DNA from 3 places in the Peribacillus sp. R9-11 genome. Region 1 is predicted to be linked to each of the others. Evidence: riboswitches for the same ligand, from Rfam matches in the RefSeq annotation. Region 1 holds a riboswitch; each other region holds the start of a gene.

Region 1 (5,110 bases):
ATCGGGTACTGTAGGTGCAAATTCCTTATAGACGTTTTTCGCGAGCAGTGTAGCCACACTCATTAAAAGCATGGATCCTGGTACTAATGCGGTCAGCATTCCAGCTCCGCCGATTATGCCTATAAACCATGGATCAAAGGTCTCGATAGAAAGGCGCAGCAATGAGAGGTCTGCATCTGCCCCAACGAGTCCAGGCACTTTCAATATAGCAGTAAATCCTACAAAAAAGACAAATAACAACATGAGCGTATATAACGGACTGATTATAGCATTTTTACGAAATACTTTCCCGCTACGCGCCGAATAGACAGCGCTGAAAACTTGGGGCCACATGTAAAAACCAAATACAAGCAATATTACCGTGGAGATAAACCATGAAACACTAAGCCCCTGTTCAGGAAGCTTTAGAAAACCAGGCTTGGCTGCATTTACGGCCTCAAACATCGGTTGAAAACCACCAAAGTAATGAATAGGAAGATAAATTCCTAAGAATCCTATAATCACGATCATCATGATATCTTTAATGACTGCTGTCCAAACTGAGCCGTGTATTCCAGAAATCATAACATAAATGGTAAGGCTGATTGCTCCCATCCAGACCGCGGTAGACATTGAAATTGCTCCATAAGATGCTTCTGAAACAATAATCCCTAATCCTTTAAGTTGCACGACAATCACTGGAATCATAGATACCACACCGACAAGTGCTGCCAGAATTCCTAAGCTTGGGCTCTTATACTTGCTTACAAAGAAATCAGATTGAGACATTAGACTATTTTCTTTGGCATATTTCCATATTTCCGGAAGAAGCCAATATGACAATACATAAGACAAAGTAATGTAAATAAGGACGTATAAAGCGGGTGCACCCTTACCATAAGCCCAGCCGCTGCCGCCAAGGAAGGAAAACGTCGTATAAATTTCTCCAGCCATCAATAGAAAGACGAATATAGCACCAAAACCACGGCCTCCAACCGTCCATTGTTCCAAATTCATGTCTTTTCCTTTTGAAGATCGAATACCTAAAAAGATTGATAAAAGTAAAAATCCTAAAATAATTAAGAGGGAAATATTCATTCCTGGTCACCTTCCCGATTTCTGGGGTCCAACTTATACATGATGCCCAAAATAACGGATGTAAGGACCACCCACATAGCCATCCAAAACATATTAAAAGGCATCCCTAATACATAAGGTTCTATTCTGTTAACAAACGGAAGAAATCCTAATATGCCTATAAAAGGAACTAGAGTAAGTATATATATAATCTTCATTAATCAAACCCCTCCATTCTAAGTGAAAAGTCATTCATATCGACTTACAGTACCTTACACTATTTTAATATAAAATTTACTGTGGCTGCAGTATATATTTTAGTAGCACTTCTCTGTGTTAGCAAAATAAATTGAAAAAAAGGAAGGGAGTGTCCCTTCCTTTTAATTCCTGCGACCATGAAAAATAGCTACTTTTTTTTCTGATAGTTATAGAGTACGAGTAGAAGAATGAACCAGATTGGCGTCATTAACAGTGAAAGTCGTGTAGCTTCAGCGAATAGCATAACGATTAGGATGAACAGAAATAATCCTAAAATAACGTAATTGATAAAGGGTGTAAAAGGAGCTTTGAATGTAGAATGGGCTCTCAAGTCCGGACGTTTTTTCGTATATTTGATATGTGAAATCAAGATGATGCTCCAAACCCAAATAAAACAGATGGCACTGATTGTAGTTACTATTGTAAAGGCCTGTTCAGGTATCATTTTGCTTAGCAATGCCCCTAGGGAGACGACGATTGCCGATGTAACCAAGGCATTACTTGGAACAGCATGTTTATTTAATTTTGCTAATTTTGCAGGAGCATCGTTATTATTGCTTAATGTATAAAGCATACGGCTTGTTGAAAATAAACCGCTGTTGCCGGCAGATGCAGCGGATGTCAGGACAACAAAATTGATAATCCCTGCAGCGATTGGAATGCCGATTAGTGTAAAGACTTCTACGAATGGACTGCTTGATGCATCCAGCCGTGTCCAAGGATTGACGCATAGAATGACGAGTATGGCACCTACATAGAAAAGTAAAATTCGGACCGGGATTTTATTGATGGCTGATGGTATATTTTTTTTCGGGTTAGCTGTTTCTGCTGCAGAAACACCAATTAATTCGACCCCTACAAAGGAGAAGACAACCAATTGTAAAGATAGCAGGAAGCCGGATACGCCGTTCGGAAACATGCCTCCGTGGCTCCAAAGGTTGGTGAGTGAAACGGTGCCAGTATTGGTTTTGAAGCCAATGACTAACAGGATGATGCCTACAATAATTAAGGCAACAATCGTGATGACTTTAATGAGCGCGAACCAGAATTCAAGTTCTCCAAACAATTTAACCGTCAATAGATTCAATCCTAACAGAATGACCAGGCATGCAAGAGCTGGTATCCATTGAGGGATATTGAACCAATATTGCATATAGACACCAACCGCGATGATATCGGCCATGGCTGTCATGATCCAACAGAACCAATAGGTCCATCCGGTCACGAATCCAGCCCACGGCCCGATATATTCGGTAGCGAATTCGGTGAATGACGTATAACCGGCGTTGGATAAAAGTAATTCCCCTAAAGCCCTCATAACAAAAAATAAGGCAATCCCTATAATAAGATAGGAAAAGATAATGGAGGGGCCTGCCAATTGGATGGCTTTACCGGATCCAAGAAATAAACCGGTACCAATTGTTCCTCCTATTGCAATTAATTGTACATGGCGATTTTTTAAATCTCTTTTCAATTCCTGTTTAGCCAATTTGAGCATCTCCCGTTGTTTATGATCTTAGTCGTGTGGAGCGTGATTCCACATTCCGTGTAGCTCGTTGTTTTCACCTCGCTTATGATATTGAATGGCAATATCTTGGATTTTGGACAATAAAAAAAGAGATTGGATACTACCAATCTCGTCAGGTTTAAGAATAACAATTCATCATTCGTTACTCTTCTGTCCTTTTGCCTGAGATTGTGAATCCTTCGGCGCTGTACTATGTACAGTCTCTCCAGAAGCTGCTCCTGCTATAGTGTGATCCATAGCATTCAACGCTTGCTAGTATGCGGTTGTAATAAATGTCCGTTTGTAGAAGAATTGAATCTTCCTTCGGTCATTTGTCATTATACTTAAATAACGTCAATATAATATTGGAATTCTATCATTGTTTATTCTATAGGTCAATATGGAAATTGGAAAGTTAGCGGTAATGTAGTTGCTGTATATCAACATTCTATAAAAGTAGTGATTGGAAAAGCCATAGTGACTGGAGCTGTTAGTTAACGGGTCCACTTTAAAATCAATACAAAAAACAACAACAAATTTTGTGGATATCGTTCCTCAGAAAAGTAGACTTCGTTTAAGCCTTAATTTTCCTTTTGGTGATATATATGAACCAAAAGGAAGCTGTAAGGGATGTTACAAACCCCTCGTGTCATTATTGGTATTTCACAATATTGTAGCTTTTCTAGGTGGTTTTTTTCTAAACAATTCATACCATAAAACTGGCATTTTAATCGCGATCGTTTTCCGAATAGTGTGATAATATTTAGGTAAAAAGGTGAAGGGAATTAGAGATGCTATGGCGATAAAGACAGTATCAATTGTTGGATTAGGAGCACTGGGCATTTTATATGGACATCATTTATCAAAGGAAATGCCGAAGAAGAATGTGAGGATTATTGCGGATACAGCTAGAATAAAGAGATATGTCCAGGATGGGGTTTATTGCAATGGTGAGCTTTGTGACTTTCATTATGTAACGCCTGAAGAAATATGCGAGCCTGCAGATTTGATGATTTTTACTGTTAAATTTAGTGGATTGGAAGATGCTATTGAAGCGGTGAAGAATCAAATTGGAAAACAGACGATTATTATTTCTGCTTTGAATGGGATCACAAGTGAAGCGATTATTGGTGAGGCGTATGGAAAGGATAAAGTCTTATATTGTGTTGCGCAAGGTATGGATGCTGTTAAAGAAGAAAATAAGTTGACATACGACCATATGGGCATACTCTGCCTTGGTGAACGGGAACCTGGATTGGTTTCAGAAAAGGTTCAGCAGGTGGCAGATTTTTTTGAAAAAATGAAGGTCCCATATGAGATAGATACGGATATGTATAAGCGGCAATGGGGGAAATTTATGCTGAATGTTGGTGTTAATCAAACTGTTGCTGTCTATAAAAGTAATTATGGTGAAATTCAACGAAAGGGTCATGCAAGAGAAATGATGATTTCTGCCATGAGAGAGGTTATCGTTCTGTCAGAGAAAGAAGGAATTCATTTAACGGAAAGAGATCTGGATTATTGGTTAAGTGTATTGGATACATTAAGCCCAGAAGGAAAGCCATCCATGGCTCAAGATATCGAAGCTCGACGTTACAGTGAGGTTGAGTTATTTGCAGGTACGGTATTAAAATTAGGTGAGAAATACGGAGTGCCTACACTTGTAAACAAAGAGTTATATGAACGAATTGAATTTCTCGAAAGTCAATATAATTTCAACTAAAGTTTGACTTTTTTCTATGATAACTCCCTCACCTTGCTCTAGAACAAGGCCATTTGAACTGAGCTCAGTCTTTAAAGACTGGGTTTCCTTTGGTTGTGTTAAATTCCCTACTTTATCTTATTAGGGTCATGTTATTTTATTGATTTCTTAAAATACTAATATATCTAATATCACTTTTAGTGATTGAATTTTTTTATACTGGTTAGTGTTTCCTCTAGAAATACATTTGTTTTTTTACAGGATATTTATTATTATAAGATAAGATTATAAATTATGCGATATGAAAAAGAATTGGAACTTTTTAAATCTAATCTAAGTATGGAAAATGAATCAACAGTTGTTTTGATCTAAATTGAGAGTTAATTAGGGGCTAGAAAAAAACTTTAATAACCTTGTACGAAGTATAGTCGCTAATATTACATCTGGAGGAATTAATCATGTCAAACAAAGAATTAAAGAGAGGGCTAGAGGCACGTCATATTCAGATGATCGCTTTGGGCGGTACCATTGGTGTTGGGTTATTTATGGGATCAGCAAGTACGATTAAATGGACTGGACCATCTGTA
Region 2 (5,110 bases), 2.5 Mb from region 1:
GTCAATTAAATATTCTTCGATGTTGGTAATATCCAGCTTCGTTAAAATATCATCCAATTCACCAATTACTTTTTCAAACAAATGGATTTTTTCATATAATAATTTCAAAATATGTTCTTCAACTGTATTTTTCGTTGCAAAGTTATATATCATGACATCTTCTTCCTGGCCAAGTCGGTGAATCCGTCCAATTCTTTGTTCAAGTCTCATTGGATTCCATGGCAGGTCAAAATTAATCAAGTGGTGGCAAAATTGAAGGTTTATTCCTTCCCCACCGGCTTCGGTAGCAATTAAAACTTGAATCTGCTTTTGGAATAATTCTCTCATCCAGTCTTTTTTTCCACGCTTAAAGCCGCCGCGGAAGGGAACTGAGGAAATTCCATTCTGTTGTAAATACCATTGTAAATATAGCTGAGTGGCTCTGTATTCGGTAAAGATAATCACTTTGTCATCAATTTTCTTGATGAGTTCTAAAGCTTTTTCAGCCTTGGAGTTTTGTTCTGTTTCATTTACCTTCTCAAACAGCTCATCTAGCTTTGCTAAAAAGTCAGGGGAAGGCTGTTCATATTTGGCTTTCATGTTTTTCAATGTATAAAAAACGGCTTCTCTGCTGCTGCATGCTTCTCTTTGGAGGGTGAGTGCTGAAAAAGAACTTCCCTTCGATCCATCTGAAATAGGCTTAAATTTGGAAACAGCGTCGTACAAGGCTTGTTCAGTTGGAGAAAATTCAATGATGATTGTTTCCACCTGCCTTTTTGTCCATTCAATTCCAGTATCAGCCCGTCGGTTCCGAATCATAACAGTGTTGACGAGTTCCTTTAGGTGCTCATCCTCAATAACATTTCGGCCTTTGCCTTTATATTTCTCAGAAAAGAGTGTTGCATTTCCCAAGTGTCCCGGTTTCAATAACGAAACAAGATGGAAAATTTCTTCGACTTTATTTTGAATTGGCGTAGCTGTCAGCAATAAACAAAATTTCTTTTTCAGATTTTGGACAAATTCATAGTTCTTCGTTTTATTATTTTTAAGTTTATGAGCCTCATCAATAATGATAAAGTCATATTGCTGATTAAAAATGATATCTCGATGGGGAGCTCGTTTCGCTGTATCAATGGATGATATAACAACATCGCATGATTCCCACACATAGCTTTTTCTTTGAACAACAGCCGGAATATGAAACTTGGTATTCAATTCAAAAGCCCATTGACTTACAAGTGAAGCGGGGACAAGAATTAATACTTTTTTAACAAGACCACGGATCATATATTCTTTTAGAATCAAGCCAGCTTCGATTGTTTTCCCGAGACCTACTTCATCAGCTAAAATGGCTTTTCCATTCATCTTTTCAACTACCTGCTTTGCCGCTTCCAATTGGTGGGGAAGCGGGGTGAGCTGTGGAAGATGCTTGGGTGCCTGTAAACCTTCAAAATCAGGAATAATGAGGTTTTCTTCCATTTGAACAGCCAATTTATAAAGCTCCCAATTACCCCATGGACCGTCATTTTCCATCTTTTGTAGAAACTCGTCATTCCAATCAGAACTGAAGGATATATTAATTTTCATTGAAACTACTCCTTCTAAAATCATAATTTTCTTATTTAAGGTTGAAACCCGAACATTTTATATGTGAAGTAAGAAAAATATTTCTCTGTAAAAGATATTGCAGAGAAAAGTTTCTTAAGGTAGGATGTAAGTATATTTAGAAAATTCCAATTTCCCAAAACGCTTAAAAGATGAATGTAGTTCATGTTTTTCATAGTATGGGCAACCGCCTCTTACTTTATCCCAGATTAACAGACTAGAGATCATTCATTAAGTTCTGAAGTTTTAAGGAGAGTTGGTAGAGAAAGCATTTTGTAAATGCACAGAGGTTTTACTAACTATCAGTAGGATTAATTACTTTCCTAATTGGTGGAGACACATTTATATGCGGGTGAAGATAAGGGGAGAGACTACGAATGTAGCGCCGAAGGAGCAAACTTAGCAGTGAATCTCTCAGGCAAAAGAACTCTTATTGGACGCAACTCTGGAGAGCGCCGCTCGTTGCAGGACGGCCACCAAAGGGGAAAACCTATTATATAGGTAAACTTTCAGGTTTCAGGACAGAGAAAAAGCTCTTTAGGGCTTTCTCTGTCCTTTTTTGTGCCCTTTTTTCCACATTATGAATCAGGCTGAGAAGTATAAGAAGATCTGACAAAATGGAAAGAAGCTTTTAGAAAAGTGAGCAAAGTAAATCTAAAAAATCTAAGGGGGGTCATTTTTTGACCAATTTAAAAAGAACACCACTATTTGAGGTTTATCGTGAATACGGAGGAAAAACGATCGATTTTGGCGGCTGGGAACTTCCTGTCCAATTTTCGGGTATCAAGGACGAACATGAAGCAGTTCGTACAAAAGCTGGCTTATTTGATGTTTCCCATATGGGTGAGGTTGATGTGAAGGGCCCAGGGAGTCTTGCCTTTTTACAAAAAATGATGACCAATGATGTATCAAAGCTAAAACAGGGCGGAGCAATTTATACGGCTATGTGTTATGAAAACGGCGGTACTGTTGACGATCTTATCATTTATAAAAAGGCAGAAGACGACTATCTGCTCGTGGTCAATGCCGCCAATACAGAAAAAGATTTTAACTGGCTACAAGCTAATTGTTCAGAGGATGTCCAACTTTCGGATGTATCAAGCGATTATACACAGTTGGCACTGCAGGGACCTTTGGCAGAGAAAATATTACAAAAACTATCTAATGATACACTTTTGAGTGAAATTGGCTTTTTTAAATTCAAGGAAAATGTCCTGATAAATGGGCTTTCCACGATGGTTTCACGTACAGGATATACGGGTGAAGATGGTTTTGAAATATATAGCAACAGTGAAAATGGCCCGGCCCTTTGGAGAGCTATTCTAGATGCAGGAAAAGAAGAAGGGATACAGCCGATAGGTTTAGGGGCACGTGACACACTCCGCTTTGAAGCTAAACTTCCGCTTTATGGACAGGAGCTTTCACCGGATATTACCCCAATTGAAGCCGGGATTGGTTTTGCGGTTAAAGTGGATAAGGAAGCCGACTTTTTCGGGAAAGCCGTTCTTACTGAACAAAAGGAAAAAGGGGCACAACGTAAGCTTGTCGGAATTGAAATGATTGACCGCGGCATTCCTCGTCATGGCTATAAGGTATACAGTGGGGATAAAGTCATTGGTGAAGTTACGACTGGCACTCAATCACCAACATTGAAGAAAAATGTAGGATTGGTACTTATCGATAAAGACTTTTCGGTGATGAATTCTGAAGTCGAAGTGGAAATTCGTTCAAAACGATTGAAAGCTGTTATTATACAAACACCTTTTTATAAAAAACCACGTAAATAGAGAGGAATGGTCATTAAGATGAAACATCGTTACTTACCCATGACAGAGCAGGATAAACAACAAATGCTGGAGGTAATAGGGGTCCCTTCTGTTGAGAACCTTTTCAACGATATTCCTGAAAGTGTCCGCTTTCAAGGCGAATATGACATTAAACCAGCTAAATCAGAGCCAGCCTTAATGAAAGAATTATCAAAACTTGCTTCTAAGAATGCTGATCTTAAAAACTATGCTTCCTTTCTTGGTGCGGGCGTGTATGACCATTATTCACCGGTCATCGTTGATCATGTTCTTTCCCGCTCGGAGTTTTATACAGCCTACACCCCTTATCAGCCAGAAATTTCACAGGGGGAGCTTCAGGCCATTTTTGAATATCAAACGATGATTTGTGAAATGACAGGCATGGATGTAGCCAACTCCTCCATGTATGACGGAGGGACGGCATTAGCGGAAGCAGCGATGCTTGCATCCGGTCATACACGACGTAAGAAAATTCTAATTTCAGCGGCAGTACATCCTGAATCAAGAGAAGTCGTTAAGACGTATGCGAAAGGTCAGCGAGTGGAAGTCATTGAAATTCCATTTAAAGATGGTGTGACAGATCTAGCTGCCTTAAAGGAATTGGCGAAAGACGATATTGCGGGAGTCATTGTGCAATATCCAAACTTCTTTGGACGTATTGAACCGTTGAAAGAAATGGAAGAAATCATTCATGATGTGAAATCCATGTTTATCGTTTCGAGTAACCCGCTTGCACTAGGTGCATTGACCCCTCCAGGTGCCCTTGGTGCTGATATCGTAACAGGCGATGCTCAGCCATTCGGTATTCCAGCAGCTTTTGGCGGACCGCATTGCGGATACTTTGCGGTCACGAACAAACTTGTTCGTAAAGTGCCAGGCCGTCTCGTCGGGCAAACAGTGGATGAAGATGGTAAACGGGGATTTGTGCTGACGCTTCAAGCTCGTGAGCAACACATTCGTCGTGACAAGGCCACATCCAATATTTGTTCCAATCAGGCGTTAAATGCTTTGGCAGCTTCTGTTGCGATGACCGCACTTGGGAAAAAGGGTGTCAAAGAAATGGCAGTGAATAATATTCAAAAAGCCTATTATGCGAAAAAAGCTATAAAGGAAAAAGGAATAGAAGTGGTGTTTGAGGGACCATCGTTTAATGAATTTGTCATTAAACTGCCGGCATCTTACCAAGAAATTAATCAAAGTCTTTTTGAAAAAGAAATTATCGGCGGCTTCGACTTAGGGACTGTTTATCCACAGCTGAAAGACCATATGCTTGTGGCTGTAACAGAACTTAGAACAAAAGAAGAAATTGATGCACTTGCGCAGGAATTGGGGGATCAACATGAATAATCAAGATCAATCACTCATTTTTGAAATCAGTACGTCCGGTCGAATAGGGTACAGTCTACCGGAAATGGATGTTGAAGAAATTTCACTTGAAGAGATTTTTCCTGCCGAATACATCCGTCAAGAAGAGGCTGAGCTTCCAGAAGTATCGGAATTAGATATCATGCGTCATTATACAGCTCTTTCCAAACGGAATCACGGGGTGGATTCGGGCTTTTATCCACTCGGTTCTTGTACGATGAAGTATAACCCGAAGATAAATGAAAATGTGGCGCGTTTTAACGGTTTCGCCCATATCCATCCATATCAAGATCCGGCGACTGTACAGGGAGCCTTGGAACTATTATTTGACTTGCAAGAACATTTAACAGAAATCA
Region 3 (5,110 bases), 2.4 Mb from region 1:
GAAATTAGGGAGTGGGAAATCATATGCAGGAACAAAAGTTGGAGAGAGGCCTAAAAAACAGACATGTACAACTCATCGCTATTGGTGGGGCAATCGGAACGGGATTATTTCTTGGGGCAGGAAAATCTATTCATTTAGCAGGACCATCAATTTTATTTGCTTACTTGATAACAGGCGTCATTTGTTTTTTAATCATGCGCGCTCTTGGAGAACTACTCTTATCTAATTTGAACTATCATTCTTTTGTTGACTTTGTAAGAGACTATTTAGGTAATATGGCAGCATTTGTTACTGGCTGGACCTACTGGTTTTGCTGGATTTCAATTGCAATGGCCGACTTAACAGCAGTTGGTCTTTATACCCAGTATTGGTTTCCCTCCGTACCACAGTGGATGCCAGGTTTAATTGCGCTTGTCATTTTGCTATTTATGAATCTAGCAACCGTAAAACTTTTTGGCGAAATGGAATTCTGGTTCGCATTAATTAAAGTTATCGCTATTCTAGCACTAATTGTTATCGGTATTTTCATGATTATTAAAGGCTTTTCCACAGATTCAGGCGCAGCCAGTTTCACGAATCTATGGAGCCACGAAGGTATGTTCCCAAATGGAATAAATGGATTTATCCTCTCATTCCAGATGGTAGTGTTTGCGTTTGTTGGTATTGAACTTGTAGGACTTACAGCAGGTGAAACAGAAGATCCAGAGAAAGTTATCCCAAAAGCAATCAATAATATTCCTATTCGGATTATAATTTTCTACATTGGCGCACTTATTGTCATTATGAGTGTTTATCCGTGGAACGCAATCATCCCATCGGAAAGCCCATTCGTCCAAGTATTCGTGGCTGTTGGTATCGCTGCAGCTGCTGGTATCGTCAATTTTGTCGTCCTAACATCGGCTGCTTCGGCATGTAACAGCGCAATCTTCAGTACAAGCCGGATGATATACTCACTTGCCAAAGATAAAAATGCACCTGTGCCATTTGCAAAACTTAATGCCCGTAAAGTACCTTCCAATGCATTGGCCTTTTCAACTGTCGTCATTCTAACTTCCGTTGTGTTGAACTATTTAATGCCAGAAGGAGTATTTACGTTAATTACAAGTATTTCTACAGTATGTTTCATCTTTATTTGGGGAATTACTGTCATCAGTCATTTGAAATACCGCAAAACAAGGCCAGATCTAGCGAAAATGAACAAATTTAAATTACCACTTTATCCAGTTTCTAATTACTTGATCCTTACTTTCCTAGCGTTCGTACTTGTTGTGCTTGCACTTTCGGAAGATACTCGTGTTGCCTTGTTCGTAACCCCTGTTTGGTTTATTTCGCTGATTGCGATTTATAAGATGCAGAAAACGAAGGCAAATCATGCTGATCAGTCGAATCAGGGAGAGGTAGCGGAAAATTAAGAGGCAACGGACAAAAGTCAGTGACCTACTATTAACTTTACCAAAATAGTCAACTTGCAAAAAAACGATGATAAAAGCAGCCGTGAGTAATCTGGACGACCATAATGTGACATTCATAAAGTAAGAATTTTCAAAAAAATAATGTTAACGCTTACAAGAAAATCTTGACATTCTTATTTCCACCAATTATTCTAAATATAATAAAAATTCAATATGAGCGAATGACGGTTGTGGGAGAGTGCAATGCGACACGCCACCGAAGGAGCAAGTTCCAAAAAGACCCTTGGAACAAATCTCTCAGGTAGATGGAACCACAACTGGACGCACCTCTGGAGAGCGCGTATAAAGTAGTACGCCACCAAAGGGGAAAGGCCCTATTAATATAAAAGGGTTAAACTCTCAGGTAAAAGGACAGAGAAGGGTAGAGAAAGCTAAGCTAAGCTACCCTTCTCTGTTCTTTTTTGTGCGCAAAAAAGGGTAGTGTTTCGTAGTCACTAGCTATGCAACAAACCTTTAATACAAAAATTTTCAAGGGGGAGTACAAATGAGTTTACAGCAAAATGATTCAATCATTTTTCAAGCTATCAGAAACGAGCAAAATCGTCAGCATCAAACCTTAGAGTTGATTGCATCAGAAAACTTCGTCAGCCAAGATGTATTAGAAGCAATGGGAAGTGTAATGACGAATAAATATGCAGAAGGTTATCCAGGAAAACGTTATTATGGCGGATGTGAATTTGTCGATGTGGCAGAACAAGCAGCTATTGAGCGCTTAACAAAGCTGTTTGGTGCCAAATATGCAAATGTTCAGCCTCACTCGGGTGCACAAGCAAATTTCGCAGTATTTTTCGCACTGCTTCAGCCTGGTGATAAAGTAATGGGAATGAACCTTTCACATGGCGGCCACTTAACTCATGGAAGTCCAGTCAGTGTTTCAGGAAAATGGTTTGAAGTTGTGTCTTATGGAGTTAGAGAAGATACCCAATTAATTGATTATGATGAGTTGGAAGCTATCGCAAAGAAAGAAAAACCAAAATTGATTATTGCAGGGACAAGTGCCTACCCAAGAACCATTAATTTTGCACGATTTAGAGAAATTGCTGATCAAGTTGGAGCAAAACTTATGGTGGATATGGCTCATATAGCAGGGCTGGTAGCGGCCGGTCTTCACCCATCCCCAATCCAATATGCAGATGTTGTGACAAGTACTACTCATAAAACATTGAGAGGTCCTCGCGGGGGGATCATTTTAACAAACGATGAAGAGATTATCAAATCGATTAATAAATCTGTGTTCCCAGGAATTCAGGGCGGCCCTCTCATGCACATTATTGCAGCAAAAGCGGTCGCTTTCAACGAAGCATTACAACCAAGCTTTAAGGACTATGCGAAACAAGTCATTGAAAATGCTGCAACGCTTAGTGAAACATTAAAAAATGAAGGTGCAGCTCTTGTTTCTGGTGGTACAGATAATCATATTGTCCTTTTAGATTTACGTCCGTGGAATTTAACAGGAAAAGAAGCAGAGAGATTATTAGAAGAAGCAGGCATCACCGCTAATAAAAATACGATTCCATATGATCCAGAAAAGCCATTTGTTACGAGTGGTATCCGAATGGGAACAGCAGCTTTAACAACTCGAGGCATGAAGCAGGATGAAATGGTGAAAATCGGTGAAGTGATTTCAGCTGTTTTAAAGAGTAAAGGAGATAAAGACGTTCTTAAGAAAGCAAAAGAAACAACCAAAGGAATTTGTGATATTTATCCGTTATTTCAACAACCAATTACTGTGTAAGAAAAAAAGGGGGGGACTCAATGGATTTTCAAAGTTGTTTTGACATAATAGGTCCAATCATGGTAGGACCGTCAAGTTCCCACACAGCCGGAGTCGTGTCAATCGGTAAATTCATCCATGAACTGTTAGGAGATTATCCAAAAGAAGTCAAAATTGTATTCTATGATTCATTTGCTGAAACCTATCAAGGACATGGAACAGATAAAGCACTGCTTGGCGGATTACTTGGGATGGATACCGATGATTCACGCATTAAAAACTCGTTGGAATGGGCAAAAGAGAATGGAATGCAGTACGAAATTGAATTTGAAAGCTGCTGCGAGTATTTTGACCATCCTAACACAACAATCGTGACAGCAAAACGCGGCGATTGTGTAGTAAAGGTAGGCGGAGCATCACTTGGTGGTGGTTTATCCAAGATTTTCATGATAGACGACGATATGGTAGCGATTCGTCTCAGTGCAGGTGATGACTTTTCAGCCCTTGCTAGTTCTTATCATCCAAGAAAGAAAGTAATGGACAAGGCTATATGATGGAAATCCAGACCATGAAAGAACTAAATGAAGCTTGCCAAAGAGAAGAAAAAAGCATTGGCGAAATCATGCTAATGATGGAAGCAGAAAAGTCTGGAAGAGACCAACAAGCTATTATCAGTATGATGGAAGAACGATTGATTAAAATGAAGGAAGCCGTTGATAATGGTATAAAGGATGCCACAACCGCACCGAGTGGAATTTCTGGCGGAGATGCTTTGAAAATGAATGATTACGTTCAACAAGGTAAATCTTTGTCAGGCAGCTATATAAGCAACGCAATGAGCTTTTCATTGGCAACTTCTGAAAGTAACGCCCGAATGGGGGTCATTGTAGCTACCCCAACTGCGGGTGCAGCAGGGATTCTGCCTGGGGTACTGTTTTCGCTTCATAAAAATGATGGCACGCCTTATAAAGATTTAGTTATGGGGTTATTCACGGCAAGTATGCTCGGGCTTATCATTGCGAACCGTTCTTTCATTTCGGGGGCTGCTGGAGGCTGTCAAGCAGAGGTGGGCTCCGCAACGGCCATGGCAGCGGGGACAATCGTTGAGTTAAAAGGCGGAACACCACTGCAAGCCGTGAATGCGACAGCCATTGCGATGAAGTCACTTTTAGGATTGGTTTGTGATCCAGTCGCAGGACTTGTGGAAGTTCCTTGCATCAAGCGGAATGTGATTGGAACCTCAATTGCATTTTCAGCGGCCGACATGTCTCTAGCTGGGATTGAAAGCCGCATACCTTGTGATGAGGTAATTGAAGCCATGTATAAGGTTGGAAATGATATGCCAAGGACCCTTCGAGAAACGGCTCTTGGTGGCTTGGCAATGACAGAAACCGGTAAACGGGTGAAAGAACGTCTTTTTTGTAGGAAATCATGAATCATAATCGGGGGTAGATCATGGGTACTGAAACAGCATTAAAGCAAACACCGCTTTTTGAAGTATATAAAAAATACGGAGCAAAAGTTATTGATTTTGGTGGCTGGGCTCTGCCAGTTCAGTTTTCCAGCATTTTAGAAGAGCATGAAGCTGTTCGAACAGAAGCAGGACTTTTTGATGTTTCTCATATGGGAGAAGTACTTGTGGAAGGGAAAGATGCCGAGAGTTATATTAACTACCTTGTTACAAATGATGTAACAAAGCTTAGCATCAATCAAGCACAGTATACCGCAATGTGCTATCCAGACGGCGGAACGGTCGATGATTTATTAGTTTATAAATTAGGGAATGAAAAATATTTACTCGTTATTAATGCCGCAAACATTGAGAAAGATTACGAATGGATGAAACAGCATGTAAAAGGAGAGATGGCGCTCCAAAATATTTCGGAAGACATCGCCCAGCTTGCCATCCAAGGTCCAAAGGCAG

What was found. A riboswitch is a leader RNA that binds a small molecule or an ion and turns the genes downstream of it on or off. The one in region 1 is predicted to bind glycine.
Region 2: it holds a riboswitch for glycine, as region 1 does, so the genes downstream of both, gcvT (glycine cleavage system aminomethyltransferase GcvT) here and RE409_RS03035 (amino acid permease) in region 1, are expected to answer to the same signal.
Region 3: it holds a riboswitch for glycine, as region 1 does, so the genes downstream of both, glyA (serine hydroxymethyltransferase) here and RE409_RS03035 (amino acid permease) in region 1, are expected to answer to the same signal.

Annotation. Positions count from the first base shown of each region.
Region 1 is NZ_CP133763.1:635,710-640,819, forward strand. Features, by position in the region: gene RE409_RS03025 (sodium:solute symporter family protein) at 1-1,077, opposite strand, end outside; gene RE409_RS03030 (DUF3311 domain-containing protein) at 1,074-1,274, opposite strand; gene RE409_RS03035 (amino acid permease) at 1,463-2,803, opposite strand; glycine riboswitch at 2,983-3,061, opposite strand; gene RE409_RS03040 (ketopantoate reductase family protein) at 3,618-4,544, shown strand; gene RE409_RS03045 (amino acid permease) at 4,982-5,110, shown strand, end outside.
Region 2 is NZ_CP133763.1:3,872,680-3,877,789, reverse strand. Features, by position in the region: gene RE409_RS18785 (DEAD/DEAH box helicase) at 1-1,566, opposite strand, end outside; glycine riboswitch at 1,937-2,024, shown strand; gene gcvT (glycine cleavage system aminomethyltransferase GcvT) at 2,265-3,371, shown strand; gene gcvPA (aminomethyl-transferring glycine dehydrogenase subunit GcvPA) at 3,390-4,736, shown strand; gene gcvPB (aminomethyl-transferring glycine dehydrogenase subunit GcvPB) at 4,729-5,110, shown strand, end outside.
Region 3 is NZ_CP133763.1:3,027,262-3,032,371, reverse strand. Features, by position in the region: gene RE409_RS14735 (amino acid permease) at 24-1,412, shown strand; glycine riboswitch at 1,732-1,837, shown strand; gene glyA (serine hydroxymethyltransferase) at 1,957-3,207, shown strand; gene RE409_RS14725 (serine dehydratase beta chain) at 3,228-3,740, shown strand; gene sdaAA (L-serine ammonia-lyase, iron-sulfur-dependent, subunit alpha) at 3,740-4,621, shown strand; gene gcvT (glycine cleavage system aminomethyltransferase GcvT) at 4,642-5,110, shown strand, end outside.